DNA from 2 places in the Brachybacterium zhongshanense genome. Region 1 is predicted to be linked to the other one. Evidence: riboswitches for the same ligand, from Rfam matches in the RefSeq annotation. Region 1 holds a riboswitch; the other holds the start of a gene.
The links. Region 1 has a riboswitch for FMN ahead of pnuC (nicotinamide riboside transporter PnuC). Riboswitches for the same ligand answer to the same signal wherever they lie in the genome.

Region 1 (14,215 bases):
ACGTACGCGGCCATCTGGAGCCGGACGTTGAAGCCCTTGGCCACGCCCTGGAAGTTGATCATCGCCTGCAGGTCGGAGTCCCCGTTGGCGGCCAGGATGGGTGCGGCGATCGTGTCGTACACCCAGTCGAAGAGGAACCAGCCGACGACCGAGAGCAGCACGACCGTGACAGCGCTGATCACCAGTCGGTTGCGCAGCTCGACCAGATGCGACCCGAGGGACATCCTCCCCTCGGGATCCTTCTTCGGCCGCTTCTTCCCGGCCTCACCCTTCGCGTCCGTTGTGCTCGCCACGGATGTGCTCCTCAAGAGTTGTGGGTCCGGACCGTCGACGGCCCGGACCCGTCATGCCCGCCCGGAGGCGGGATGCGTCTCAGTCGCGACGGTAGGTGTTGTCGTCGTCGTCGCGAGAGCGAACCGGCCTGGGGGTCTCCTCATCGCGCGGATCGTACTCGCGGTCGCGGGCGGAGTCGGCATCGCGGTCACGATCGCGATCGCGGGAGCTCGAGCTGGAGGAGGAGCGGCGCTCGCGGCGGTCGTCCTCGTCGTCCTCGTCGTCCTCGCCATCGCTGGGGCGCTCGTCCCCGCGCAGCTCCTCGACCTCGCTCTTGAAGATGCGCATCGACTTGCCGAGGTTGCGGGCGAGCCCCGGGAGCTTCCCGGCGCCGAAGAGCAGGACCACGACCAGGAGCAGGATGATGAGAGCCGCAGGGTTGCGGAACAGATTCATGGAAGTACCTTTCAACAGCGCCGTCATCGAGCACGGCTCAGTCCATGGTCCCACAGCGGACCCGTGCATCGCCGTGCCGTGGAGACGGCGACTCGTCCCACCGTGTGATGTCGTCCCACCGTGTGATGGGCCATATAAGCGTAGCGCCTAGTTCCTGTACGGCGGACGGGACGAGTCCTGCGCCACCATCACGATCGTGTCTCTCAGATCACTCGGTGAGAGCACCTCCGCGGCTCCAGCGGACTCCAGGACCGCATCGACCAGCGCGGCCCGCACGGGCGAGCTCAGGCGTGCGAAGACGATCGGCCCCTCGCCGTCGCGGAGCTCGTCGGCTCCGAAGGACTCGGCCACCCAGCGACCTGGTGCATCGAGCTTCAGCCAGACGTCCCCTTCGATGGTGCCCGAGAGGTCCGGGCCGGAGCTCTCCTCCGCCGGATGCGGGAGCGCATCGTCGGAGAGCACCTCGACGATCCGGTCCAGACGGAACTGGCGCTCGTCGCCCTTGAGCTCGCAGTGCGCACGCAGGTACGACCGGGATCCGTCGGTCTCGATGGCGAGCGGACGGATCCGCCGCACGCTGGTGCCCGGGGTGTCAGGGGCCGAGTAGCGGATCGTGAGGGCCCCGTCCTCTGTGCGCAGCGCCTCGCCGACGGCGTCGAGCACAGCCTCGGCACGCGTCGCGGTGCGCGAGCTCGCCCTCTGCGTCGCATCCGCGGCACCGTCGGCCCCCTCGGTGCGCGAGGCGCCCGAGGAGCCGTCCATGCCGTCGTCGGTGTCGGCATCGGCGTCGCCGAGCTCGGCGCGGAGCTTCGCGGTGGCGCTCGCGACCAGGTCCGCGGTCGCTCCGGCGGAGGGTTCGAGGACGGAGAGCCCCGCGAGGAGCGCCGTGATCTCCACCCGGCTCAGCCGCAGCGGACGGTGGAGGGGCTCCGCATTGCGCACGCGCACCACCCCGTGCTCCCACTCGGCCTCGATGAGGTCCTGCTCCCAGCCGGTCCCGAGGTCCCCGCACAGGAACAGCACCTGGAGATCGTCGATGAGCTGCTTCTCGGTGATGCCGAGGGCGGCGGCGAGATCGGAGGTGGCCACCTCGCCACGGCTCATGACATAGGAGGCCTCGCTGATCAGACGGGACAGATGGTCGCCGTTGCCCATGGGGGTGCGGATGCGTCGAGCATCTCGCGGGAGCGCCTGCTCGAGCGCGCTGGCATCCGCAGGCCCCTGGTGCGCCTCGGCGATGTCCTCGAGGACCGCAGCGATCTCGTCGCGCCATTCGGTCGGGTCGAGGACCTCGATCCAGCGGGTCTCCGCAAGAGCCAGGCGCCGCGCCGCCGACCGGGGCATCGGCGGGAGCGTGAACTCCTCCTGGTCGAGATCGGCGCCGGCGAGGTCGCGCAGGGCGAGCGCCTTGTACGGCGCGGCGCGCAGGCGCATGGGACGAGCGCTCTCCGGTCCGCCGTGCATGCCTCCCAGCGCCGCTTCGAGGGCGCTGGCCAGGGAGACGTCCTTCGGCCGCGGACGGGTCGCAAGTGTGGAGACCTCGGGGTACGACTCGATGCGCGAGGCGCGGAAGATGCGGGTGGCCTCCCGGTCCAGATCCCAGCCGTGCACGTACCAGTGCCCGTCGTGGACTCCGACGACCCACGGCTCGACCCGGCGGGCGGCGCGGCGGTTGTCGGTGCCCCGGTAGTCGAAGCGCACGCGCCGTCCGGTGGTGACCGCCTCGAGCAGCGGTGTCAGGACGGGCAGGGACTCGACCGCCCCGCGCGGAGTGCGGCGCAGCAGGTCGGGGTCGGCGTCGTGCCCGAGGCTCAGCAGCTTCGCCCGGACCCGACGTGCAGCTCCCCCGGCGGCGGCGTCGTCCCAGGCGCGGCTCGCCGCCAGGAGGACCGTGTACTCCTCCTGGCTGAGATCGAGGACGGCGTCGCCGGCGGCAGTGTCGATGCGGTAGTAGACGGTGTTCTCGTCGAACATGTCCGTCTCGGTGCTCAGCGGGAGGCCGAGATCGAGGATCTGGGCCTTGTCGCGCTCGAACATGCGCTCTGCGGCCGCGTTCCCCTCGCGGTACTCGGGGATCGCGGCGAACAGGCGGGCGCGGTCGATGCGCCGGCGCGAGCCGATCGTCATGATGACGTTGAGGAGTCTCTCCGTGCTCTTGGCAGCCACCCGACCAGGGTACCGGCCGTGATGAGGGCGCGGAGGGCGGTTCGGCACGGCTGACCTGCGACCGACGCCCGGCCGGCGCCCGGCCGATGTCCGGCGGCGCCCCACCTGCCCGGCTGCGCCTACCCTGATACTCATGCTGCGTTGGGAACGAGGGACCGTCGTCGGGGAGCGCACGTCATGGTCCGGTGCGGTCCGGCTGCTGGTCGAGCTCGAGCGGACCCGTCGAACCGAGGACGCGGACGATCCCGCCGGGGCGGCCGACGGCCCCGCAGGGGAGGTCGTCCGGGCGCTGGCTTACCCGGAGCTCACCGGCAGCCCGCGGATCGGCGAGCGGGTGCTTCTGAACACGAACGCCCTGCGCAGGGGTCTGGGCACCGGCGGTGAGGCGCTCGTCGTCGCCCGGCCCGATGCTCTTCCCGCTCCGGTCGAGCCGAAGGGGCACATGGTCAAGGCGCGGTACACGCCCATGCAGACCATGGTCGATGCGATCGACGACCCCTCCGGCGAGCACCATGACGCGCTCCGGGAGGCCGATGACCTCTCGGGCATGCCGGTAGTGGTCGCGGACCTCCATTCCGCGCTCCCGGCGGTCGTCGCGGGCATCCGGGCCTTCGCGCCGTCGGCCCGGATCGTGCACGTGCACACCGATGGCGCGGCGCTTCCCGCCGCGTACTCCCGCACCGCTGCGGCGCTGCGGGAGGAGGGGCTGATCTCGGCGACGATCAGCGCCGGGCAGGCCTTCGGCGGCGACCATGAGGCCGTGACCGTCCATTCCGCGCTGCTGGGTGCGAGGATCGTGCTCGGTGCCGACGTCGCCGTGGTCGTCCAGGGGCCGGGCAATCTCGGCACCGGCACCGCCTGGGGATTCTCCGGCGTGCAGGCCGTCGAGGCGCTCCATGCGGCGAGCGTGCTGGGCGGGGTGCCGATCGCCGTGCTGCGCGTGTCGGGAGCTGATGCGCGCGATCGCCATCAGGGGCTGTCCCACCACACCTCGACGGTCTGCGGCCGTGCCGCTCTGACTCCCCTGCACCTGCCGGTGCTCTCCGCTGCCGATCCTGACTACAGCCGCTTCCATGCGTCAGTGACGGAACAGGTGCGATCGACGATCATCGACCCCGGACGTGCTCGCGGACTCGAGCACAGGATCCATGAGATGCCCGCGGGGGGTCTGCGCGCGGCGCTCGAGGCGCTGCCGGTGCGCCTGGCGAGCATGGGCCGAGGCATCGAGGAGGACGAGTCCCCGTTCCTCTATCCGGCCCTCGCCGGGCGGCTCGCCGCCGACCTCATCCCCGCCCGCTGAACGTCTCGGGGGACGCCTCCCCGCGCTCCTGGATGAGACGCTGGAGGCGATGGGCGGCGGACACGGCCCTCCGGCCGTCGGCGCTGGAGATCGCCATGGTCGCGAGCGTCGTTCCGTCGGCCAGATCCAGGTGCGCCCAGGGGTCTCCCATCGGATACCCCACTCCGATGATCTCGGCCCACTCGAGGGTGCGGGAGGAGAGATGGTTGCGCACCTCGAGGGTGCGCTCGCGGGCGACGATCCTCACCCGGCCCTCGAGATGGCACACCAGCAGCCCCAGGAGTCCCAGGAGCATCAGGGCGATGCGGCCGCCGACGGAGAACCCGGGGATATTCAGAGCCCACCAGACCGTGCCGGAGAGCATCACCGCGCCCGTCGGGTAGCCGACCAGACGGACCATGAGCGGCCGGAGGACGACCACCTCGGCCGGCCCCTCCCCAGCCGTCGGCCCTGAGGGGACCGACGGGACGGAGGAACCTCCGCGCAGGGGCATGGGATCGCGCCGGAGCCTCAGATCCGGCAGGCCTGGATCGCGGTGACGAGGATGGCGCGGGCGCCCACGTCGTACAGCTCGTCCATCATGCGGTGGGACTGGCGGCGCTCGACCATCACCCGCACCGCGGACCATTCCCCGTCGCGCAGGGGCGAGACCGTGGGCGACTGGTATCCGGGCGAGATCGCGACGGCGCGCTCGAGGAGCTCGCTCGGGATGTCGTAGTCGAGCATCACGTACTCGCGAGCCACGAGCACGCCGCGGATGCGCCGCTCGAGGACCTCGAGAGAATGCTGGGCGGCGTCGTCGAGCTCGAGGCCCGGACGTGAGAACAGCACGGCCTCCGACGTCATGATCGCCTCGCCGAAGGGCTCCAGCCCAGCCTGGCGCAGCGTCGTGCCGGTCTCGACGACGTCGGCGATGACGTCGGCGACGCCGAGGCGGATGGAGGACTCCACCGCGCCGTCGAGGTGCACGACCTCGGCGCTGACGCCGTGCTCGGCCAGGTGGTCCTGGACGAGGTTCTCGTAGCTCGTGGCGATGCGGGCGCCGCCGAGCTCCGAGACGTCCTCGTGCTCGCCGACGGGCGCCGCGAAGCGGAAGGTGGAGCGGGCGAATCCCAGGGCGAGGATCTCCTCGGCCGGAGTGCGGGAGTCGATCAGCATGTCCTGGCCGGTGATGCCGACGTCCACGGTGCCGGAGCCGACGTACACGGCGATGTCGCGCGGACGCAGGTAGAAGAACTCCACGTCGTTCTCATGGTCGACGACGACGAGCTCCTTGGCCATACCGCGGCGGCGGTATCCCGCCTCCTGCAGCAGCGCGGCGGCGGGCTCGGACAGAGCGCCCTTGTTGGGGACTGCGATGCGCAGCACGGTTTCCTCCTTCGCCGCAGCGGCGGCGCTCAGAGCTGATGGCAGAGCTGATGGGTCGGGGCGGGGCTGCGACGCGTCGCGCCGAGCATCTGGCGAGCGGCCGACGGGACGCTCAGAGCCTGCGGTAGACGTCCTCGAGGGAGAGCCCTTTGGCCACCATCATGACCTGCACGTGGTAGAGGAGCTGGCTGATCTCCAGGGCGGCGTCGTCGAGAGTCTCGTGCTCGCAGGCCATCCAGACCTCCGCAGCCTCCTCGACGATCTTCTTGCCGATCTGATGGACGCCGCCGTCCAGCTCCCGCACGGTCCCCGATCCCTCGGGGCGGGTGCGGGCCTTCTCGGTCAGCTCGGCGAACAGCGCTTCGAAATCCTTCACCGTGCCAGGGTACTGGTCCCGACGGTCGGACCGCGCCACGGACCGCTCCTCGGATCCGTCGACCTCAGAGGATCCGTCGACCGCAGCGGATCCGTCGGGCCCAGCGGCTGCCACGGCCTCAGCGGCGGCGGACCGTCGGATCCAGGTGCGCCGTCTCGACCTCGACCGACCGGTGGCGGTCCTCTCCTCGACGGACCCTCCACCAGACGAAGAAGCCCGTGAGCGTGAAGCAGCCGTAGAAGACGTACATGAGCGCACTGGCGTAGTACCCGGCACTGATCAGGAGCGGGACGCCGACGATGTCGACCGCCACCCAGATCAGCCAGAACTCCACCCAGCCCTTGGCCATGCCGAAGGTCGCCAGCAGCGAGCCCATGAAGATCCAGGCGTCGGCCCAGACCGGCTCATAGGAGCCGAGCGCACGGAAGAGGGGCGTGAGCAGGGCGGTGCCGCCCACCATGACCACGACCAGCAGAGCCCGGGTTCCCCAGGAGGCCCATTGCGGCTCGACGGCGGTGCCGCCGGCATCCTTCGCCTGCTTCCAGCGCACCCATCCGTACACGCTGGTGGCGATGAACATCACCTGCCGCCCGGCCTGGCCGTAGAGGTCGATGCTGGCGGGGCTGCCGAAGACGGTGCCGAGGAACACGGTGAGCAGCAGGAGGTTGCCCACGATCCCGATGGGCCACGCCCACACCTTGCGCCGCATGCCTCCCAGCGCGCTCAGCAGGCCGAAGACGTTGCCGAGCACCTCGCGCCAGAGGATGAACTGTCCGCCCGCGAGCTCGAGCTTCGCGTCGAAGAGCCACTGCAGCAGATCCATGAGGGTCCTCTCTCCCGTCGGATGCAGTGGCTCCGGGGGAAAAGGGATCCAGCATGCTGCTCGCAGCGCGCACGGAACGTGCTCGAGGGCATGCAGGACGTGCGCCTCTCATCCAGGCTTTCACTGTCGGTGCCGGAGTTCCACCGGCTCCACCGCTGGCGCGGGTCGCGGACTGTCACCGCCGGCTCGGATTCTCACCGACCCCGGAGCACGTCACAGGATGTGACCGCCCCACGATATACCTGGTCGGAGCGGCTCCGCCGTGACGGTGACGACAGATGGCAGAACCGTGCGGCGCGGCGCGGCGCCGTCCCGCCCCGCCGTCCCGCCCTGTCAGTGCGCGGCGTGGGTCGAGGCGAGCGCTCGCAGCGCGGCGATCTCCTCGGTGGCGTCCTGCGCCCGGTAGATCGCCGATCCTGCGACGAAGACGTTCGCCCCGGCTTCCGCGCAGCGCTCGATGGTCTCGCGGCTCACGCCGCCGTCGACCTGGACCGACACCTCCAGGTTCGCCTCCGAGATCGCGCGGCGCGCCCGACGGATCTTCGGAAGCATCGTCTCCAGGAAGCTCTGCCCGCCGAATCCGGGCTCGACCGTCATGATCAGCAGCATGTCGAACTCGCCGATGACGTCCAGCAGGGGCTCGACCGGCGTGGCCGGTCGGAGCGCGACGCCGACCGCGGCGTTCTTCCGGCGCAGCTCCCGGGCCAGGCGGATCGGTGCGGCTGCGGCCTCCAGGTGGAAGGTCACCGAGGAGGCCCCGGCCTCTGCGAACGCCGGAGCCTCGCGATCGGCGTCGGCGATCATCAGATGCGCATCGACCGGGATGGGGCTGCGCTCGACGATCTGCTCGACCATCGACGTCCCGAAGGTGAGGTTGGGGACGAAGCGGTTGTCCATCACATCCACATGGACGCTGTCGGCGGCGGAGATCCGATCGAGCTCCTCGCCGATGCGCATGAAGTCGGCGTTGAGGATGCTGGGGTGGATGTAGAGGCCGTCGGTGGAGTAGGCGGGGCTCATCAGGGACGGGGTCCTTCCTCGGTGGGGGCGCTCGGCGCCTCGGGCAGGCGGCGCAGCAGGGCGATGAACATCGCATCGGTGCCATGGACGTGCGGCCACAGCTGGACGGATGGTCCCTCCCCCAGCTCGACGTCGTCGCGGACGTCGGGGAGGATCCCGGCGCGCACCGCGGACCGCGCGTCCAGCTGCTCGACGTCGTCGCGCCGACGCAGCACGTCCGAGACCACGAGACGGGTCTCGGCCGCATGCGGGGAGCAGGTCACATAGGCGACCACGCCGCCGGGCGCAGTCGCATCCAGGGCCGAGCGCAGGAGATCGCGCTGGATGACCCCGAGATGCCCGATGTCTCCGGGGGTCCGGCGCCAGCGGGACTCGGGCCGGCGGCGCAGAGCGCCCAGGCCCGAGCACGGCACGTCGGCGAGGACGCGGGAGAAGCGTTCGGGCAGCTCTTCGCCGATCGTCGTCCCGTCGGCGGTCCGCGTCTCGATCTCGCAGCCGGCTTCGCGCAGCGTGGCGACAGCCCGGTCGACCAGCTCGGTGCGATGCTCCTGCAGCTCGACGGCCAGCAGGTCGGCATCATGGTCGATCGTGAGCCCGCCCAGCAGCGCGGTCTTGCCGCCGGGACCGGAGCACAGGTCCAACCAGTGCGCGTCCTCGGCGAGGACGTCGTCGTCGGCTCCGACGGCGAGTGCGAGGGCCATCAGCTGGCTCCCCTCGTCCTGGACCGCCGCACGGCCCTCGCGCACGGCCTCCATGCCGCCGGGATCCCCCGAGGGCCAGGAGGCCGCGAAGATGGACAGACGCCCCCGGCTCGCACCGGAGTCGATCAGCTCGTCGAGATCGGTCAGGCCCGGTCGCATGACGAGTGAGACCGCAGGCGCGGCGTTCTGCGCGGCGAGCAGGTCGTCGATCTCCGCGGGGTCGCGGCCGTGCGCTGCCAGCGCCTCGGTCAGCGCTCGCACGACCCAGCGCGGATGGGAATGGACGACAGCGAGATGGCCTGCGGGGTCGGTCGTGCGATCCGGTGCGACCTCCTCGATCCACTCCTCGAGCGTCCTCTCGCCCGCGCGTCGCAGGATCGCGTTGGTGAAGCCGGCGGCACCCGCTCCCACCTCCTGGCGCGCGAGGGCGACCGTCTCGGAGGTGGCGGCGTGCGGTGCGACGGACATGTCGAGCAGCTGGTAGACGCCCAGGCGGAGCACGTCGAGGAGGCCCGGGTCGATCTGGTCCAGCGGACGGTCGGTGCAGGCGGCGATCACCGCATCCAGGCGGCCCTGGGCGCGCAGCGAGCCGTAGAAGAGCTCGGTGGTGAAGGCTGCATCGCGTCCCGAGACGCGGTGGCGGCGGAGCAGGCGAGGCAGCACGAGGTTCGCATACGCGTCGTCCTCCCGCACGGCCCGCAGCCCCTCGTAGGCCACCTGACGAGCAGGCGTCGTGCGGCGTCCGCGCTCGGAGGGACGCTTCTCGGACCAGCCGCGACGCGGCCCTCCCTGGCCGCGCGAGCCGGAGCGCTCGCGGCCCTTCGCGTCCCGACGGCGCTCACCGCCCCGTCGGTCATCGCGCTCGCCGCGCCCGGAGCGGCGCTGGCCGCCATGCCGATCGTCGTCGCGGCTCATGCGCGCTCCTCGGGGTTCTGCTCGGAATCCTGACCGCTGTGCTGCGCGGAGTGTCGATCATCGTCCTGGGCCGCGTCGAATGACGCGCCGGCGGCGAGGGAGGCCCCCCGGGCCCAGTCGGCGCCGCGCATGGCCCGCTTCCCGGCGGGAGCCACGGTCCCGAGGGCCAGGGGCGAGGTCCCGGTGCCGACCATGAGATGCCGCTTGCCTGCGACGAGGACGCCGGGAGCCGGAGACGGCGCGTCCGGCGGGACCTGCTCCAGGCCGAGGATCTTGAACCGGGAGCCGTCGAGCTCGGTCCAGGCTCCGGGCTCGGGACTCATGCCCCGGATATGGGCGCTGACCTGTTCCGCAGGCAGCGTCCAGTCGATGCGGGCCTCAGCAGGTGTGAGCTTGGCGGCGTGGGTGGCGAGCGCGTGATCCTGCGGTACGGCGACCGCGGTGCCGGCGTCGATCGCATCGAGCGTCTCCAGCAGCAGATGTGCTCCCTGGTCCGCCATCCTCTCGAGAAGCTCGCCCGCCGTCTCGAGCGCACCGATCGGAGTGGGGGCGGTGGCGAGGACGTCGCCGGTGTCCAGCCCCTCCTCGATCCGGAAGATGCTGAGGCCGGTCGCGTCGGCTCCGGAGAGCACGGCCCGCTGGGCGGGCGCGGCGCCTCGCCATGCAGGCAGGAGGGAGAAGTGCAGATTGATCCAGCCATGGGCGGGGATGTCGAGCGCAGGCCAGGGGATCAGGTTCCCGTAGGCGACCACGGGCGCGGCATCCGGGGCGAGATCGCGCAGGGTCCGCTGGACATCGGCGTCGCGCAGGGTGCGCGGTGTCAGCACCGGCACTCCCGCCTCGTCGGCGAGGGAGCGCACGGGGCTGGGTCGGAGCTTCCGGCCGCGGCCGGAAGGGGCATCGGCGCGGGTGAGCACCCCGACCACCTCGTGGTCGGAGTCCAGCAGCGCGCGCAGGGACGGGAGGGCGGCCTCGGGGGTGCCGGCGAAGAGCAGACGCATGATGCCCTCAGTCTACGGGCCAGGGCCAGGTCAGAAGACGTCCGACGGGTCCATCCGCACCCGCAGGGATCCGCGCTGCTTGCGGGCGGAGCGCGCGGCGACGCCGGCGCGCAGCGCATCGGCGAGCTCCTGGGAACGTCGCGGGTCGATGCGCAGAACAGCGCGGGCGCGCCCGCGGTCGTCCCCGTCCTCGAGGCCGACGGGGCCGAACACGGAGACGCCGTCGGGGAGATCGACGGTCTCGAGGAAGAGCCGACAGGCCTCACGGTCGCCGACGATCTCAGCGACCCGGGAGAACGGTGGCAGGTCGAGCTCTCGGCGGTCCTCGAGCACCCGGTCCAGGAACAGCGCGGAGCGGTGGGCGACCAGATCGCGGATGGCTGGGAGGGTCTCGGTGCCCACCACGAGCACCTCGCCGTCCTCGGCACCGGGCCTGACGAGCGCGATGGCGCTGCGCCAGCGCCTGACAGCCTCGACGTCGGCGTCGTAGGCCGCCCGGCCCAGCATGGCGTCGGCGTCCAGCAGCACGGCGGCCGCATAGCGTCCGGGTGGGGCCGGCTCCGCGCCGGGGGTGGACACGACGATCGCGCCGTCCTCGACGGCATCGTCCTCGAGGGGGCCGTGCGCTCCCCCGGCGATCTGGAGGACGGCATCGGGGAAGGTGCGTCCCAGCTCCTCGGCGGTGCGGGCGGAGCCGACGACCATCGCGCGCATGCCGGTGCGGTCGCACTCCGGGCATCGGTACGCGTCCTCCCGCCGACCGCACACTCCGCAGTGCAGGGGGCCGGAGCGGCCGCGCATCGACAGCGGTGCCGAGCACTCGGGGCAGCGGGCCCTTGTGCCGCAGAAGGTGCACGCGATCGCCGGAGCGTATCCGGAGCGCGGCACCTGGACCAGGACGGGACCCCTCGTCATGCCTCGTCGGATCACCCGCAGCGCCTCTCCGGGCAGGCGCGTGCGACCTCCCGGGCCCTCACGGTCACGCAGATAGCGGTCCATGGCGACGATCCTCGGACGCACCAGAGGCATGGGAGCGGGCACCGGTCGAAGGTCCACCAGGTGCCCGGCATCCACCAGCGAACGCACGGCCACCGACTCGGAGCTCGAGACCAGCAGCAGCGCCGCACGCTCCTCGTGCGAGCGCCGCTGCAGGATCATGCGCGTGCGCGGGTACGGGGCGCGCGGCTCGATCAGGAGGTCGTCGGACTCGTCCAGGCAGACGATCAGCCCGAGATCCTGCACGGGGGCGAACGCGGCCGAGCGGTTGCCCAGCACGATCCGCGTCGCGCCGCGCAGGATCCGTCGGTAGGTCCGATAGCGCTTCTCCGGCCCCTCCGTGCCGGCGAGGACCTCATGGTGGAGTGCCCGTTCGTCGAGCTCTCGGGAGAGCCGGGAGACGTCGCGCTGATCGGGGGCGACGACGAGGACGCCGACACCCGGAGCTACATCGGCGATCGCGTCGGCGACCACCGTCGTCCAGGGGTCGGCGGCGTCCAGGGTCAGAGCGGCGCGCGGCACGGGCCCCTCGGCTCCGCCCGCACGGGCGACGAGCGCCGAGAGGCCCGTGTAGCGGTCCCCGGGGCGGGGCGCGCGCGGAGCGCCCGCCTCCGTCTCCTCCGGTCCCTCCGTCTCCTCCGGTCCCACTGACGCGGCCCCCTCCGCCGCCTCCTTCTCGGCGGCGGCGCGGTCCGCTCGCTCGGCGCGCGCATGGCGCGGTGGCAGCGCGAGGCGCAGCACATCGCCGACAGAGCCGGCACAGCTATCGGCGACCTCCTCGCAGACTCGCATCAGCGAAGGCGGCATCACCACGTCGTCGGACACCAGACGGCCCAGCGCCGCGAGCGGACGGTCCGTCGTGGGATGCTCGCGCCGCTCCAGGACGATCCCCTCGGTGTCGCGCCCCGAGAAGCGGACGCGCACCCGCATCCCGGGGCCGGCGTCGGCCGTCGCGGGAGTGACCGCGTACTCGAAGGGCCTGTCGAGGTGGGGCAGCACCCCGATCAGTCGCACGCTGGCGACCGGCAGCTCGTCGACGACCTCGAAGCCCGCCGTGGTGCGCAGCCCGACGGCCCGGCTCGCATCGGTGCGAGCCGGGTCGGGAGCATCGGGGACGACCGCGGCGGGGGCGGGGGCCTCGAAGAGTCCCTCCTGCTCCCCCGCCGCGCCGGTGGTCTGGGCGTTCAGCGCTTGTGCACCGCCACCAGGTCGCACACGAAGATCAGGGTCTCGTTCGCACCGATGACCGGCGGGGCGCCGTGCTCGCCGTAGGCCAGGTGAGCAGGGATGTCCAGGCGCCGACGGCCACCGACCCTCATGCCCTGGACGCCCTGGTCCCAGCCGCTGATGACCTGGCCGACGCCGAGCTGGAAGCGCAGCGGCTCACCGCGGTCCCACGACGCGTCGAACTGCTCGCCGCTGGAGTGGGAGACGCCGACGTAGTGGACGTCCACGACATCGCCGCGTCCGGCCTCCTCGCCCTCGCCGACGATCTCGTCGGTGACGATCAGCTCGGTGGGCGCCTCGCCCTCGGGGAAGTCGATCTCGGGCTTGCTGCGGGTCATGTGTCCTCCTGGGGTCGGGATGGGAGCGGACGGATCAGCGGGGCCTGTGCGGCCGATGGAGTCGGCGCCGGGAGGCGCCGGCTCCGTGTCACGCGCTGTAGGGGCGCGTGGCGTCGAGGACGTCGATCACGAAGATGAGGGTCTGGTCGGCGAGTGCGCTGGTGCTGCCCTCCTCCGTGGTGCCGTAGGCGTCGGCCGGCGGGATCACGAGCATGACCTGGCTGCCGACGGAGAGGTCCAGCAGGTGATCGTCCCAGCCGGGGATGACCTGGCCGAGACCCTGCGTGAACGAGAAGGTGGTGCCGGCGTCCCACGAGGAGTCGAACTGGGAGCCGTCGGACCACTGCCAGCCGGTGTACGCCATCGTCAGGTAGTCGCCGGCCTGGGTCATGTCGCCGGTGCCCTGGATGAGGACCTCGCGGACGGTCTCGGTCGGGGCGTCGCCGGTCGGCGTCGAGTCCAGCGACGGCGCGCCGTCCTCCGCGAGGGTCACGGTCGGGAAGTCGCCGGAGACCTCCTGCGCTTCCCCCTCCGCGCGCAGGGACGGGATGACGTGGTCGACGTCCGCCACCTGGACCAGCGAGTAGGTGGTGCCGGAGGTGTCCGTCTGCCAGCCCGCCATGGCGAAGCGCGAGCCCACCGTCACCGTCTGGAAGAACTCCAGCGCGGAGTCGCCGATCGAGTCGGCGTTCATCGTGAGCGTGTTCGCCGAGGCGCCCTGCCACCACGACTGCAGGGTCTCCCCGGTGGAGGCGTCGACGTACATGCTGCGCAGGACCGCCACGTCGCCCGCGGCGAGGGCCGCCCCGTCGCCCGCGACGATCACTGCCGCGTCGGCCGCGTCGACGGTCAGCGGCGGGGTGAACTCCACCGTCGGCTCGGCCCCGAGGTCATCGCTGACGGTGACGCCGTCCAGCGAGGTGCCGGTGAGGCCGGTGCCCCCGTCGGAGGCGGTGGACCCGGTGCCGTCGGTGTCGTCGCTGCAGGCGGCGAGCCCGATGGCGGCGGTGGCGGCGAGGGCGGTGGTCAGCAGGGTGCGGCGGCGGATCAAGGGCGAGCCTTTCGGATCAGGGGGTCCCGGGCGGGGAGGCGGGGTCAAGGGTACGGGCTGGAGCCGTGAGCAGCCTCGGGCCCAGCTGGGAGGGCACGATGGCCCGCGAGGATCGAGCGGCCCGATGAGCTCGCAGGCGTGCTGCCGCCGGCATCATGCAGGGGGTGCTCCGTCGGCGCGCGCCCTCCCCGCCTCGCGGATCTC
Region 2 (14,215 bases), 1.3 Mb from region 1:
ACCCGCTCCTCGACGAGGATCCCGTGCGCAGCCAGAGCCTCGGCCTTGTCGGGGTTGTTGGTGAGCAGCGCGACGCGGTCGATGCCGAGGTCCCGCAGGATCGCCGCGGCGGCCCCGTACTCGCGCAGGTCGCCGGGCCAGCCGAGGTCGAGGTTCGCCTCGAGGGTGTCGCGCCCGCGATCCTGGAGGTCATAGGCGGCGAGCTTCTCGAGCAGGCCGATGCCGCGCCCCTCGTGCCCCCGCAGGTAGACCACCGCTCCCCCGGACTCGGCGACGCGCGCGAGCGCCGCATCCAGCTGCGGACCGCATTCGCAGCGCGCGGAGCCGAACGCCTCCCCGGTCAGGCACTCGGAATGGATGCGCACGAGCACGGCCGACGACCCAGCGGGCGCCTCTCCCGCGGCGACGAGGGCCACGTGCTCGGCTCCGGTGCGCAGGTCGCGGTATCCGTGGATCACGAGCTCCCCGTGCCGGGTGGGCATCCGGGCGCTGACCAGGTGCTCGACGCGATCGGCCGACGACTCTGCCGCACCCGCGCCGGCTGCGGCCACCGCGCCTGCCGTCCCGCGGTCCCCCGCTGCAGAGGCGTCGTCGGCCCGCGCCTCCAGCCAGGAGCGCAGGTCCGCGATCGTGATCACGACGAGGCCCTCGGCGTCGGCGAGCGCACGCGCTTCGGACAGGCGCATGACCTCGCCGTCGTCGCGGACGAGCTCGCCGATCATCCCGACCGGTGCGAGACCCGCGGCGCGGCACAGGTCCACGGCGGCCTCCGTGTGGCCGGCCCTGGCACGGACCCCTCCCGCGACGGCTCGCAGCGGGATCACGTGCCCGGGGCGGATCAGGTCGACGGGACGGGCGGCGGGATCGGCGAGGACTCGCAGGGTGCGGGCACGATCCGTCGCGGAGATGCCGGTGGTGACACCCTCGGTCGCGTCGACGCTGATCGTGTAGGCGGTGCGCAGGCTGTCCTGGGTGCGCGGGACCATGAGCGGCAGGGCGAGACGGTCCGCGAGGTCATCCGGCATCGGCGCGCACAGGTAGCCGGAGCTGTGCCGGACCGCCCATCCGACCCAGCGCGGGGTCGCGAGCTCGGCGGCGAGGATCGCGTCGACCTCGTTCTCCCGGTCGGCGTCGTCGGCCACGAGGACCGGGCGTCCCGTGCGCAGCTGCTCGAGCGCCGCCTCGATCGACGTCGTCGGGGTCGTCATCGCTGCTCCTGCAGCCGTGCGACATAGCGGGCGAGGACGTCGACCTCCAGGTTGACCTCGTCGCCGACCTGGAGCGCACCCAGCGTCGTGGCCTCGAGCGTCGCGGGGATCAGGGAGATGCCGAAGGTGTCGTCGGACACGTCGGTGACCGTCAGCGACACCCCGGAGACGGTGATCGCGCCCTTCTCGGCGATCAGCGGAGCGAGGCGGCGGTCATGCGCGATCACGAGGTCCTCCCAGCGGCCGGATCCCGTGCGGGAGCGCAGGGTGCCGACGCCGTCGACGTGCCCCTGGACGATGTGGCCGCCGAGCCGGGCGTCGGCTCGCAGGGCGCGCTCGAGGTTGACGGGGCTGCCGGGCGTGCGGCGGCCGAGCGCGGTGCGGCGCAGGGTCTCGGGGACGGCGTCGACGGCGAAGGTGCCGTCCTCGCCGAGCTCGACGACGGTCAGGCACACGCCGTCCACGGCGATCGAGTCGCCGAGGTGCGCGTCCGACGCGGCGATCGGGCCGCGCACGAGCAGACGCGCCTCTCCGCCGGGCCGCGGGGTGATGCTCTCGAGGGTTCCGATCTCCTCGACGATGCCGGTGAACATGGGGTCTCCTTCCGGGAGGGGCCGTCAGGCCTGCTGGTCTGCGCTGCTGGTGGATGTGAGGTCGGCAGGCGCCCGATGGGCGATGAGCAGGACGTCCTCGCCGAGACGTTCGACGCGCTCGGTGCGGAAGCGTCGGGCATCGGCGATGGTGCCGATGCCCAGGTCCCCGACCGCTCCGCGTCCGGCGCCGAGCAGGACCGGGGCGATGTAGGCGTGGATCTCGTCGACCAGGTCGGCGCGCAGGAAGGCGGAGGCGAGCGTCGGCCCGCCCTCGAGCACGGCATGGTGGATCCCGCGGGTGGCCAGCTCCACCAGCGCATCCACCGGGTCATGGGAGCTGACCTGCAGGAATCCTCCGTCCAGCTGGTCGCCTGTCCCGTGTGGCCCGCGCACGGCGGCGTCCGCGGGCACCGGGCGACGGCCGACGACGACCCGCAGCGGCTGCGAGCCGGCGAGCTCCGCCCGGCCTTCGGCGGACAACGCGGCCCCCGTCCCAGCCACGGACGGCGCGGTCGTCGGTCCAGCCGCGGACGGCGCGGCCGCCGGCTCGAGCCGCGCTGTCAGCTCGGGGTCGTCGGCTGCGACGGTCCCGGTGCCGACGATGATCGCGCCGGTCCGGGAGCGCACAGCGTGGGCATGGGTGCGAGCGGGGGCGCCGGTGATCCATCGGCTGCTGCCATCGGCGGCGGCGATGCGGCCGTCCAGCGTGGTCGCTGTCTTCAGCACCAGGTGCACGGCATCGACGGCGGCACGCCGGTACCAGGGTCCGATCAGCGCCATCGCCTCGTCGGCGAGCACTCCGCCGACGACCTCGACGTCCGCCTGCACCAGCCTCTTCGCCCCGCCGCTCGAGCTGCGCCCGGGATCGGTGAGCGCATGGACGACCCGCGCCACCCCCGCCTCCAGCAGGGCGCGGCTGCACGGACCGGTGCGGCCCGTGTGGTCGCAGGGCTCGAGGGTCACGACGGCGGTCGCACCGTGCAGGTCGATGCCGCGGCGGCGGGCATCGGCGATCGCGTCCGCCTCGGCATGGGCGGTGCCGGCTCCACGATGATGCCCTTCGGCCAGCGTCGTCCCGTCGGGAGCAAGGATGACGCAGCCGACCTGCGGGTTCGCGTCACCGGCAGGACCCAGTGCAGCGAGTTCGAGGGCGCGCCGCATCGCAGCGACCTCATGGGGGGTGGCGGACGGTGACGTCCGAGGCGCCTGCATGATGGCCCTCCCGGGATAGACCTGTCCCGGGGCGATGCGCAGAGCGCGGGGCGCCGACCGCACGCACGACGCCGTGCGCACCGAAGTGCCACCGACGTCGAGCTGGCCGACGCCGCATCTCCTCCCATCCGGACTTTTACCGTCGGTCCTGGAATTCCACCAGGTCAACCGACTCCCGAAGGAGCCGGGTCGCGGACTGTCACCGCCGGTTCAGACTTTCACTGACCCCGGAGAATGCGATTCATTCGTCCGCGAGCGTAGCACCGCCGCCCGGGAGCCCGTCGAGCAGTGGTCGGCGTGTGAACGCCGCGGGCCTGCCGGGGCTGGTGCGGAGGCCGGGGCTGGTGGGGATGCTGGAGCTCCTGGACCTGCGGGGGCGCTGGACCTGCGAGGCCGAAGGGTCTATCGGGAGCGACGGATGAGGCGCAGGAGGACATCGGTCTCGGCCTGGAGCGGAAGGGTGATGGTCTCCCGGGCGATCTGCACGTCGACCGCGTCGCCCTCTCGATCCAGCAGGCCACCGCCGACACCAGCAGCAGCCCCGGCAGCACCGGCAGCCCCGGCAGCATCGCCAGCACCAGCACCAGCACCAGTGCCGTCGGCGTCTCCATCCGGGTCCGCGGCCGACGATACGGCTGCCTGCTCCCCGCGCCGCGCCCGGACCCAGGTGGGGACGGCGTAGCGGGCGGCGGAGCAGGCGGAGCCGATGAGGGCGGCGGCGAGCCGGTGGTCGTTGTCGACCTCGACGCCGGCTGCCTCGAACTCGTCGAGGAGCTGCGTGAGCGCCTCGGAAGGCGGAAGCGCTTCGGACAGATGAGGATCCAGCGGCGGACGTCCCCAGAGCCCGGTCCAGCCCAGGAAGGCGACGGCGCGGTGGCGTCCGTGCAGCTCGACCTGGATCTCGGACCATGCGAGCAGACCGGCGCGTCGGCGCACCTCCTCCGCGCTCGGCCCCCGCACGTCAGCAGAGCCACCACCAGCACCGGTACCAGCACCAGCACCAGCACCAGCACCAGCACCAGCACCAGCGTGCCGCTCGGCGCCCTCGGCCCAGCTGGTCAGGGCAACCCAGCGGGACTGCCGGGCGAGGTCGCGGCGCCGACGCAGGATGATGACGGCGGCGGCGGCACCGAGGGCGGCGAGGACGGCGAGGATCCCGATGCCGAGGGCTCCGCGGAGGGCGTCGGTCGCTGCGGCGCCGGCGTCGATGCCGCCGTCCGAGCCTGCATCGGAGGCGTCGGAGGCGGCCTGCTCGTCCCCGTCCTCGGCGGCGGTGGTCTGCTCGTCCTCGGGGGCGGCGGTCTCCTCCTCGGGGGCCGCGGTCGGGGCGACGGCATCCTGCTGATCGTCCTCCGAGGTGTCGGAGGCATCGCGGGAGGGGGCGGAGACGCCGTTGCCGGCGGCGGCCGGGGTCGGCTCGAAGCGGACCCAGCCGTAGTCGGGTCCGAAGTAGACCTCTGGCCAGGCGTGGGCGTTGGAGGTGGAGACGACGTGCTCGCCGTCGCCGGCGACGGTGCCGGGGGTGAACCCGGTGACCACGCGAGTGGAGTAGCCCTGGGAGTTCATCATCAGCGCGAAGCTGACGGCGAACTGCTCGCAGTAGCCGATGCGGTCGGCGAGGAACGACTCGAGGGGGTCCTCGCCGCGAGGGGTGGAGACCGTCAGCGAGTAGTCGAAGTTCGTGCGGAAGTAGTCCTGGAAGGCGATGGCGGTGTCGTAGGCGGTGGTGGTGCCGTTCTGGGCGACGAGGTCGTCGGCGAGCTCGCTGGCGGCGTCGGGGACCTCGTCGGCGACGAGGTAGCCGACGTCCAGGGGCATGCCGACGGTCTCCGGCGCGACGGCGCGCAGCTGGTCGGCGGTGGCGGGGTTCTCCTCGGCGGTGACGGCGTAGGTGAGGGCGGCGGCCGAGGTCAGGCGGCCGGGAGATCCGTCGTCAGCCCCGGAACTTCCGTCAGCGCCGGAGTCCCCGTCGGCACCGGAGTCCCCGTCGGCCGCTGCGGCGCCGGTCAGATCGGGGTAGTCGGCCAGGGCGACCTGCCCGGAGGTCGCGTCGACGGAGAGGACGTCGGCGACGGCGGGGACGTCGCTGGAGATCGAGCGGAGGTCCTCGGGCACGGGCAGGCGCATCGACATCAGCTCGGTGATGGTCAGCTCGTAGTCGTCCAGCAGGGAGGAGTCGCCGCTGACGGCGAGGCCGTCCTGACGGGCGTCGGAGAAGCTGGTGGCGGGGAGGGTGGAGACGTCGTCCTCGCCCGGGGCGGAGAAGCTCTCCCCGTCGAAGCGGGTGAGCACGAGCATGCGCAGGTAGGACGGGGTCTCCGCGTCGGTGGTGTAGCGCAGCAGCTCGACGGGATCCTCCTGGAGGAGGGTGCGGCGCACCGAGGCGTCCTCGGAGATGCCGATGGAGCCGAGCTCCTGGCCGTCGGTGTTCCGCCAGGCGTTGACGACGTCGATGTCGAGGGAGACCCGGGTGGGCGCGATCTGCGGGAGGACCCCCGCGACGGGCAGCGCGAGCCCGGCCACCAGCAGCACCGCGCTGACGGTCGCGCCGATGGTGATCAGGGGGCGGGGCAGCGGCCCGGCCTGGGGGCGGGTCTCGCCGACCACGATCGCAGGGTCGGCGTGGACGGTGCGGATGACCAGCACCATGAGCCCGCCGAGGAGCGGGCCGACGACGGTCCACCAGGCTCCGCCGTCGGGCGCCTGCAGGGAGGGCACGAGCATGAACCCCATCAGCAGGATCCCGACGGGCGTGTGCCAGCCCATCTCGACCAGCATGAGATCCAGGGCGAGGGCGGCGACTGCGCTGATCAGCACCACGAGCACGCTGCCGCGGGCACCGATCGTGAGGGGCGCGAGCCCGGAGGCGAGCTCCCCGACGGCTGCGGTCACGATGCCCGGCTGGCGCCCGAGGATGCCGCTGACGTCGCCGAGGGAGACGAGGCCGTGCGCCAGCTCGGTGAGGAGGACGACGACCGCCACGGTCAGCGTCTGCACGGCGGCGACCAGCACGGGGCGCAGGCCGGCGAGCCGCAGCAGGGCGCCGACGGCGATGACGGGCACGGTCCCGGCGGCGACCAGCTCGAACCAGCTGGAGCCGGCGAGGATCTGCGACAGGGGCGCGGACGCCAGCAGCAGGGCCGCCATGAGGACCAGGCCGCGGGCGGCGGCCTGGGTGCGGGGCAGCGCGGGACGTCCCATCAGCGGGCTCATCGGAGCACCTGCTCCCCGGCCAGCGCGAGGAGGTCCTCGAGCTCGTCCTCGGCGGTGCCCTGGACGAGGGTCCAGGCCCCGCGCCGGCTCACGACCGGCGCCTCGGCCGACGGGTCCGGTGCGTCCGACGGGTCCTGCGCACTCGACCGGTCCTGCGCGTCCGACCGGTCCTGCGCGTCCGACGGGTCTTGCGCGGCGCGGATGGCGACGGCGGTGCGATGGGCGGCGCGGCCGGCGAAGCGGTCGAGCTCGAGGCCGTGGAAGGGGTCGCCGTCGTCGATCCCGAGGGCGATCGCGAGGGCCGTGTCGCCGGCGGCATGGTCGGGGCCGACGACGACGTCGGGGATCTCGTCGTCGAAGTCGACCTCGGCGAGGGCGAGCAGGGACCCGCGCAGACCGGCGGCGTCGGCCTCGCGGCCCACCGGCGAGGCGCCGTCCTGGGAGCGGCGGCGGGGCGCACGGGTGATCTCGTCGCCGGAGGCGTCCAGCACGCGCACCTCCCAGCCGTGGGTGCCGAGGCTCTCGAGCACGGAGGCGGCGTGCGCGATCACCCGGTCCTCGAGGTCGCGACGGGCCTCGGCAGCGTCGGCCGCGGCCCGTCCGGCCGCTCCCCGTCGGCCCGCACCGCCCCTGCCGCCCGTGCCGTCCCTGCCGCCCGTGCTCGCCGCGCCGCCCGGGTCGTCGGCCGCGCTGTCGACCGCTCCCCCGCGGCCGGTGTCCAGGACGATGACGGCGCTCTGGCCGGCGACCGGCTCGTCCTCGCGGGTCATGAGACGGCCGGTGCGGGCGCTGGCCTTCCAGTGGACGCGGCGGATCTCGTCGCCGGCGACATAGGGGCGGGCGATCGGCCCGATCTCGCCGACCCCGCCGACGAGCGCGTCGGCCCCGGCACGGCGGGAGATCCCGGCGGCCCGCACCGCGGGACCGGCGAGCGCCGTGACGGGCGGCAGACCGGTGACGCGCAGACCGTCGTCGGCCGTCCAGCGCAGATGGAACAGCCCCAGGACGTCCTGCACGACCAGCGAGTACGGGCCCAGCGGATGGGTTCCGCGGCGCTGGATGCGCAGGGCGTGGGGCATCTGCGCGCGCAGCGGGAGGTCGCCGGTGCCGCCGAGCTCCGTCGGCAGGTGCGCCCGCAGGACGCCGCGGCCCAGGGGCAGGTGCGCGAACAGGCTGCGGCGGTCCAGCTCGGCGTCGACATGGGCGGTGCCGCCGACGGGGACCGCATCGTCCTCGAGGCGCCTGCCGCCCCGCAGTCCGATCATCGCCAGCAGGATGCACACGGCCCCGATCAGCAGCATGAGCAGGAGCGCCGAGGCGAGGACCCGCGGCGGGACCAGGTCGGTGGTGTCGCCGAGGATCCACAGCATGATCGCGAGCACGGCGACGAGCACGCCGCGTCGCGTCGGCCGCAGCACCCGGCGCCGCCGCGGCGCAGGAGTCCGCCGGTCCGCCGGACTGCGACGGCCCGACGACCTGCGGCGGTTCGACGGATCGCGTCGGCGGAGCCTGCCCGGGCTCATGCCAGGCCCGTGGTGTCCAGGACCTGCTCGATGATCTCGCCGGAGCCCGCTCCGCGGGAGAGCGACTGCGGGGTCAGATGCAGACGATGCCGCCAGACCGGCATGATCACGGCGCGGATGTCGTCGGGGATCACGTGCGGGCGCCCCTCGAGCACCGCACGGGCCTTGGCGGCGCGCACCAGGTGCACGGCCGCGCGGGGCGAGGCACCGAGGGCGACCTGCTGGTGGGAGCGGGTGGCGTCGGCCAGGCGCACCACGTAGTCCAGCAGCTCAGGGGCCGCATAGACGCGGCGCACCTCCCGCACATGCCCGGCGATCTCCTCCGGCGTGGTGCGCGCGCGCAGGGCGCCGAGCACATCGCGCTCCCCGTCGGGCACGGAGCCGGACTGGACGGCGAGCATGCGCGCCTCCGCTGTGCGCACCGGGTATCCCATGGATGTCTGCGCGAGGAAGCGGTCGCGCTGCGCCTCGGGAAGACGGTAGGTGCCCTCCATCTCGACGGGGTTGGCGGTGGCTACGACCATGAACGGCTCGTCGAGCTCATAGGTGATGCCGTCGACGCTGACCTGCCGCTCCTCCATCGCCTCGAGCAGGGCGGACTGGGTCTTCGGGGAGGCGCGGTTGATCTCGTCGGCGAGCAGCACCTGGGTGAACACGGCGCCCTCGCGGAACTCGAACTGTCCGGTCGCCTGGTTGTAGATGCTCGCGCCGGTGACATCCCCGGGCAGGAGATCAGGGGTGAACTGGATGCGGTGACGAGAAGCACCCAGGGCCGCGGCGAGCGATTTGGCGAGCATCGTCTTGCCGACGCCGGGGATGTCCTCGATCAGCAGATGCCCTCCGGCGAGCAGCACCAGCAGCGCCAGACGGACCACCGGCTGCTTGCCCTCGACGACCGTGCCGATCTCGGTGCAGACGGCATCGGCGGTGGTCGCGATCTGCTCGGCCTCCTGCTCGTCGAGCGAGGTCAGCGCCGCGTTCCGGAAGGCGTCGGCATCACGCTCGGTGGCCCCGGCGACGCTCGAGCGGTGGGGCGGGGAGGCCTGCGCGCGGCGGCCGGTGCGTCCGGTGCGCGGGGCCCCGTACGGTGCGGATGGTGTGGTCCCGGCGGTCGTCGTCGGCCTCTCGGACCCCGCGTCCTGCTGATGCGCCATGTCGTGCTCCTCGCCCATCGGCACCGCGGGTCGTCATGCGACGTTCACCCTCGATGTGAACTGTGCGGCGGACAGCGCCGCCCGCCAGTACATAGAGTATGGCGGAGCATCGTCGACCAGAGGAGTCTCCGTGGCCCACCCCCGTCGTACGATCCCTGCGCGCCTCGGCGCGGGCGCGCTGCTCGCTGCGGCCGCCATCGGCGCCCCCGCGCTCGTCCTGGCCGGCCCCACGGCGCTCGTGGCACCTGTGGCCGCGGCGGCCGGCGACATCTGCGAGGCCCCGCACATCTCGGCCTCCCCCTCGACCGTCTCGCAGGGCGAGGGCACCACGATCTCCGGCACCTGCTTCGGCACCGAGCAGCGGATGAACGTGACGGTGCTCGTGGACGGCGCCCCGGGCGCGTACACGCAGACCGACTCCGACGGCAGCTTCGGCGTCTCCTACTCGACCTCCGCCCTCTCCGAGGGTTCGCACACCGTGACCGCGACGGTCGGCGGCCAGCCGGTCAGCGGCGCCAGCACAGAGCTCACCGTCACCGCGCCCGTCGAGCAGCCCACCGAGGAGCCGACCGAGGAACCCACGGAAGAGCCCACCGAGGAACCGACCGAAGAGCCCACCGAAGAGCCCACCGACGAGCCGACTGCGGAACCGACCGCGGAGCCGACTGCGGAGCCGACCGCGGAGCCCACCGAAGAACCCACGGAAGAGCCGACCGAGCAGCCGACGGACGAGCCCACCCAGGAACCCACCGAGGGGCCGACGGACGATCCCACGGACGTGCCGACGGAGGAGCCCACCGGGTCCGACGACGGGGCCGGGTCAGGAGAGACGGGCACAGGCAGCACCGACGGCACCGGCACGGACGACGGTGCGGACGAGGGCACGGACGGCTCGACGACGGGGTCGGACGAGACCGGCGGCACCACAGAGCCGGCGGACGACGGCGACGGCTCCGGGACGGCGACGCAGACCACCGGCACCGGCACGGAGGCCAGCGGCACCGGTTCCGACGACGGCCCGCCGGATGCGGGCACGGGCTCGGAGGACAGCTCGGGGCAGGGCACGGATGACGGCTCGGCCGACGGCGTGCAGGACCCCGATCAGGCCGGGGCCGATGCCGCCGTGGACGCTGTCCGAGGCGCTCTCGCTGCGCTGAGCGGCCAGGACGGCACGGAGACGTCAGGGAGCGCGACGGTCGACGGCGCCGAGGACGGCTCCGACGGCGAGCTCGCGAACACCGGTGCGGAGATCATCGCGGGTGCAGTGGCCGGGATCGTGCTGATCGGTGCGGGCGCGGCCCTCGTCTGGACGCAGCGTCGCCGTCGCCGCTGAGACGCCGACTCCGCTGACCCGCCGGACAGCACTTCAGCTGCCGTGCAGCGCGTCCGCAGGGCAGTGCGTCAGCTGTCGCTGCGGGCCTCGAGGACGCGACGGATGATCTCGTCGTAGACGTCCTGGGTGTAGTGGAAGGGCGCGAGCCCCCAGCGATGGTCGGGGTCGGCGAGCACGCCCAGGGGCTGCAGCTCCAGCAGCTGGAAGCCGAGCTCCCGCAGCAGCTCGAAGTAGCGCCGGTAGGACTCGTTGGCCTGGACCGCCGTGGTGCCCATGCTGCCGGGCGTCTCCCGGCCGTCCGCCGTGACCAATGCCCACGGCACCTGCAGCACGACCGTGGCCTCGAACAGTCCCAGCTTCACGAGGGCGTCGCGCAGCGCGGTCGCGCGGGGCGCCCACAGCTCGAAGTGCTCGTCGGTGCCGAAGGGGATGTGGCGCGCCCCGTCGACGGTCTCGAGGACCTCCGGGACGGCCATCAGGTCGATGCTGCGGGTGACGACGGTGCCGTCCTCGAAGACGTGCACTCCGTGGCGCTCATCGGTGAGGTCCCACAGCAGCAGGTCGGTGCGGTCGGCGACCGCGGCGAGCCGCTCGGTGAGGTCGCCCGCGAAGTCGGCCTCCATCATGCGCTTCTGGAAGCGGTGCGCGACCTGGGCGTCTTCGGGGAAGCGTCCCGAGGCGTCGGTGTCCGCGGAGATGAGGGACTGCCGGGCGATGTAGTCGGTGACGACCAGCCGGTCCCGCCCTGCCAGATCCACGGCGTCGCGGGCGACACAGCTCCCGTACACGGTCACGCGCAACGGCGTGCCGCTGCTTCCCGGTTCGCTCACGGACTTCCTTCTGATCTGCGGCTCGGGAGGCTCGGTGCGCAGACCGACGCATCGGTCCGAGGGTGCACGCTCCGGAATCCTCCCGGGATCCGGCCTCTGGGGTTCCGGACGACGGCAAGGTTACCCGCGCAGCCCCAGGTCGGCACGGGAGCGGAACCCCACTGGGCAGGACATCACATGGGCGCCTCCCGTGCCGGGCGCGGTGCCTTCTCCGTGCGGGGAGCCCGCTCAGCCCCGCTGCCGTGCTGCGGCGCCCGCCACGGGCCGACGGTCCACGACCTCCATGTCCACGCCGTAGAGCGCGGAGAGCGCCGAGACCTGGGCGTCGGTGACCGAGGGGTCGGCGAGGACGACGCGCGCGGCATCCGTGCGGGCGGCGACCGCGGCCCGGCGCACGAACAGGTCGAGGTCCCGCCATGTGCCGTCGGCTGCGACGACGAACCGTGCCCGCGGCGCTGAGCCGCCGGGCTCCAGGGCGCGCAGGCCGGCCTCGAGCAGGGGCTCGGGGCCGTCGGGCACGACGACGACCTCGACCTCCTCGCCGTCGGCGTCGACCGGGGACGAGGCATAGGTGACCTGCGTCGACGGTCTGAGGGAGGCGCCCAGCAGCGCGTAGGGCGCGGGGCTCTCCGTCGTGCACTCGAGGGCGTCGGGCATGGGGATCGGTGCCGCCGTCGGAAGAGGGGTGTCCCCGCCGGTGATCCGCACCGCGGGGAGATCCCCGGCGAGCATCCGCGGCCCGCCGTCGAAGGCGACGATCCGTGTGAGCGAGGTGGCCGGGTGCAGAGCAGGGTCCAGGCGCTGCGCGGGCCCCGTCGAGTACGAGATCGAGCTGGACGTGCGGGAGACGTCGGCGTCGGCGTCGCGCGTGAGGAGCTGGCGGAAGCGGGTGCCGCCGAGCTCGCCCTCGAGGTAGACGTTCGCGCCCTCGGGCAGTGCTCGCCCCGGCAGTGCAGCCTCCGGCAGGTCGCCGTCAGGACCGCCGTCGGCCGACGGGACGTCGAGCGTCGCCGTGAAGGAGACGCCGTCCTCGTGGACTGTCGCGGCCAGGTCCGTGCAGGTCAGCGGCAGCGGGTCGCGCTCCTCGGCGCGCTCCGCCGTCGGCCCGTCCGCGGCTCCGGAGACCGCGTCCACCATCGGCCCGTCCGCTGTCGGCCGATCCTCCGGGGCCCCGCCCGCGGCGAAGGCGCGGAGCATCGCGATGACCGTGGGCAGGGACTTCTTGGCGACGGCGGCGTGCTTGCCGTCGACGCGATGCTTCGTCAGGCCCGGCGCATCGCGGGTGTACTCGATCATCGAGAGGTTCGAGTCCTGGTCGCTGTCGGTGTAGAACCAGTCGATGCGTCGGCCCTCGGCGAGGTAGCCGCGCAGCAGCTCGCCCGGCTGCTCGGCGTCCCACAGCCGACGGTCCCGGTACAGCCCGTGGCGCAGGACCGGCTTCGCGCAGTAGTAGGGCAGGCTCATCTGCGGGACCACCAGCACCTGGCGGGCCTCGGGCAGGTCGCGGGCGGCGGTCGCCGCGATCGACGCTCCCTTGGACGCGCCGAACAGCAGCACATCATGCTCGGGGATCCGGTGGCGTCGCATGAGCTCGGTGATCGTCGCGGTGATCCGGTCGTGCAGCGGGGCGCCGGCGTTGTCGAACAGCATGTAGGTGCCGGCGACGCCGTAGCGGTCCTGGAAGCAGATCATGAGCGTGTCCGAGAGGTCCTCGGCGGTGAGGGCCTTGAGATAGCTGACCGCATAGGAGACGCGCGCGTTCTTCGGCGGGAACCCGGGGAAGGTGACGATCAGGCGGGACGGGTTCTCGGTGTTCCCCCGCACCGTGTAGTGCAGGCCCCTGTGCTGCTGGACGTGATAGCGGCGGTCGTAGGAGTCCTGCTCGGGGGTGGTGAATGCTCCGGGGCCGACGGCGATCTTGAACTTCGCACGGATGTCGAGCTCGAAGTCGGCGGGGTCGTCGGAGTCGACGACGATATTGCGGTACTCGAGCGGCTGCCCCTCCGGCGGAGCGGAGATCCGGTTGCCGTAGACGACCTCGCCGTTCTGCAGCAGACGGAACTCCCGGCCGATGAGCTTCTTCCAGCCGGTGATCGTCAGGCGCAGGTAGTGCTGACCCCGCGGGAGCGGCTGCGAGGCGAGCCGGCGCAGCATGTCCCCCTGTCCCCGCTCCTCGATCGCATGGCGCACGCCCTCGAGGGCGCCGCCGCTGACGACGGCCCGCGCGAGCGCCCGACAGGGACGGCTGTACAGCGCGTCGCGCGCGGCGGTGCGCGCGGTGTCGCGCAGCGGGGTGGGGAGAGATGGCACGAGTGGGGTTCCTTCCGACGGGCTGGGACACACTAACGCCGTCGGCGGAGCACGGCACCCCGGCACGAGGATCGTGCAGGCCGCGCCGGTGGGTTGCCGGTTCATCGTGAGGTAGCGCCTCAGAGCCCGCGCCGAGACGCTCCGGCGTCAGGGCCTGGTCGCGTGCTTCGCGATCAGTGCCATCATGCGCAACCGATCCAAGTGGCGCGGCAGGGGCATCACGGCGACCTGCTCACCGACCGGGCCCAGGCTGTACCAGCCGAACTCCAGGCCGCCCGGGCCTGCGTACTCCTCCAGCCACCGATCGAGCAGCGACCGCCGATCCCTGACGCGCAGCCCGTCCCCGTGATCGACGACCAGCGAGCCGAGGTGCGCCACGGCCTGCGAGACCGCCTGCTGCGAGATGCCCAGCACGCCCGCGATCTCTGCTTGCCGAGCCGGTCTCTTCGCCAGGAGCAGATATCGCTCGACGGCCCAGCGCCCCCAGGCCGGACGTCCAGGAGTCCCCCTTCGGGGGGATGCGTTGCGGTACAGGCACCTCTCGCTCGATGCCGGCATGGATGATCCGGGTCGGTTCCGCCGTGAGCACGTCGGCCTCTCCGCTCCTCGCACGGTCGAGGACCGCAGCAGTGGCAGTTCGTCCCACCAGGAGCGGCAGGGAGCGGACATCCCGGTGAGCGATGCTGCGGCGAAGGGTCCGGGAGTCCAGGCGCTCGGTGGCCGGCATGGGCGTCACCTCGAAGCGGGAGCCGTCGGGCGCGCCGAGCATCCAGGTACCGGTCATGGAGCCCTCGGTGATCGTGAAGTCGAGCTCCCGCAGCAGACTCACGGTGTCGATC

Region 2: linked by a shared signal. The riboswitch ahead of ribD (bifunctional diaminohydroxyphosphoribosylaminopyrimidine deaminase/5-amino-6-(5-phosphoribosylamino)uracil reductase RibD) and the one ahead of pnuC (nicotinamide riboside transporter PnuC) in region 1 are both predicted to bind FMN.

Annotation. Positions count from the first base shown of each region.
Region 1 is NZ_AP043790.1:1,391,142-1,405,356, reverse strand. It holds gene tatC (twin-arginine translocase subunit TatC) at 1-293, opposite strand, end outside; gene tatA (Sec-independent protein translocase subunit TatA) at 373-729, opposite strand; gene ACZ5AJ_RS06405 (WYL domain-containing transcriptional regulator) at 877-2,895, opposite strand; gene ACZ5AJ_RS06400 (DUF3866 family protein) at 3,029-4,195, shown strand; gene ACZ5AJ_RS06395 (PH domain-containing protein) at 4,179-4,616, opposite strand; gene hisG (ATP phosphoribosyltransferase) at 4,706-5,563, opposite strand; gene ACZ5AJ_RS06385 (phosphoribosyl-ATP diphosphatase) at 5,676-5,939, opposite strand; gene pnuC (nicotinamide riboside transporter PnuC) at 6,058-6,762, opposite strand; FMN riboswitch at 6,859-6,977, opposite strand; gene rpe (ribulose-phosphate 3-epimerase) at 7,096-7,782, opposite strand; gene ACZ5AJ_RS06370 (RsmB/NOP family class I SAM-dependent RNA methyltransferase) at 7,782-9,398, opposite strand; gene fmt (methionyl-tRNA formyltransferase) at 9,395-10,399, opposite strand; gene ACZ5AJ_RS06360 (primosomal protein N' family DNA-binding protein) at 10,430-12,610, opposite strand; gene ACZ5AJ_RS06355 (FKBP-type peptidyl-prolyl cis-trans isomerase) at 12,580-12,960, opposite strand; gene ACZ5AJ_RS06350 (FKBP-type peptidyl-prolyl cis-trans isomerase) at 13,049-14,011, opposite strand; gene pafA (Pup--protein ligase) at 14,165-14,215, opposite strand, start outside.
Region 2 is NZ_AP043790.1:51,017-65,231, reverse strand. It holds gene ribA (GTP cyclohydrolase II) at 1-1,208, opposite strand, end outside; gene ACZ5AJ_RS00235 (riboflavin synthase) at 1,205-1,801, opposite strand; gene ribD (bifunctional diaminohydroxyphosphoribosylaminopyrimidine deaminase/5-amino-6-(5-phosphoribosylamino)uracil reductase RibD) at 1,826-2,962, opposite strand; FMN riboswitch at 3,126-3,253, opposite strand; gene ACZ5AJ_RS00225 (transglutaminase TgpA family protein) at 3,416-6,214, opposite strand; gene ACZ5AJ_RS00220 (DUF58 domain-containing protein) at 6,223-7,620, opposite strand; gene ACZ5AJ_RS00215 (AAA family ATPase) at 7,746-8,903, opposite strand; gene ACZ5AJ_RS00210 (Ig-like domain-containing protein) at 9,034-10,236, shown strand; gene ACZ5AJ_RS00205 (DUF6270 domain-containing protein) at 10,305-11,066, opposite strand; gene ACZ5AJ_RS00200 (hypothetical protein) at 11,295-13,376, opposite strand; gene ACZ5AJ_RS00195 (hypothetical protein) at 13,524-13,790, opposite strand.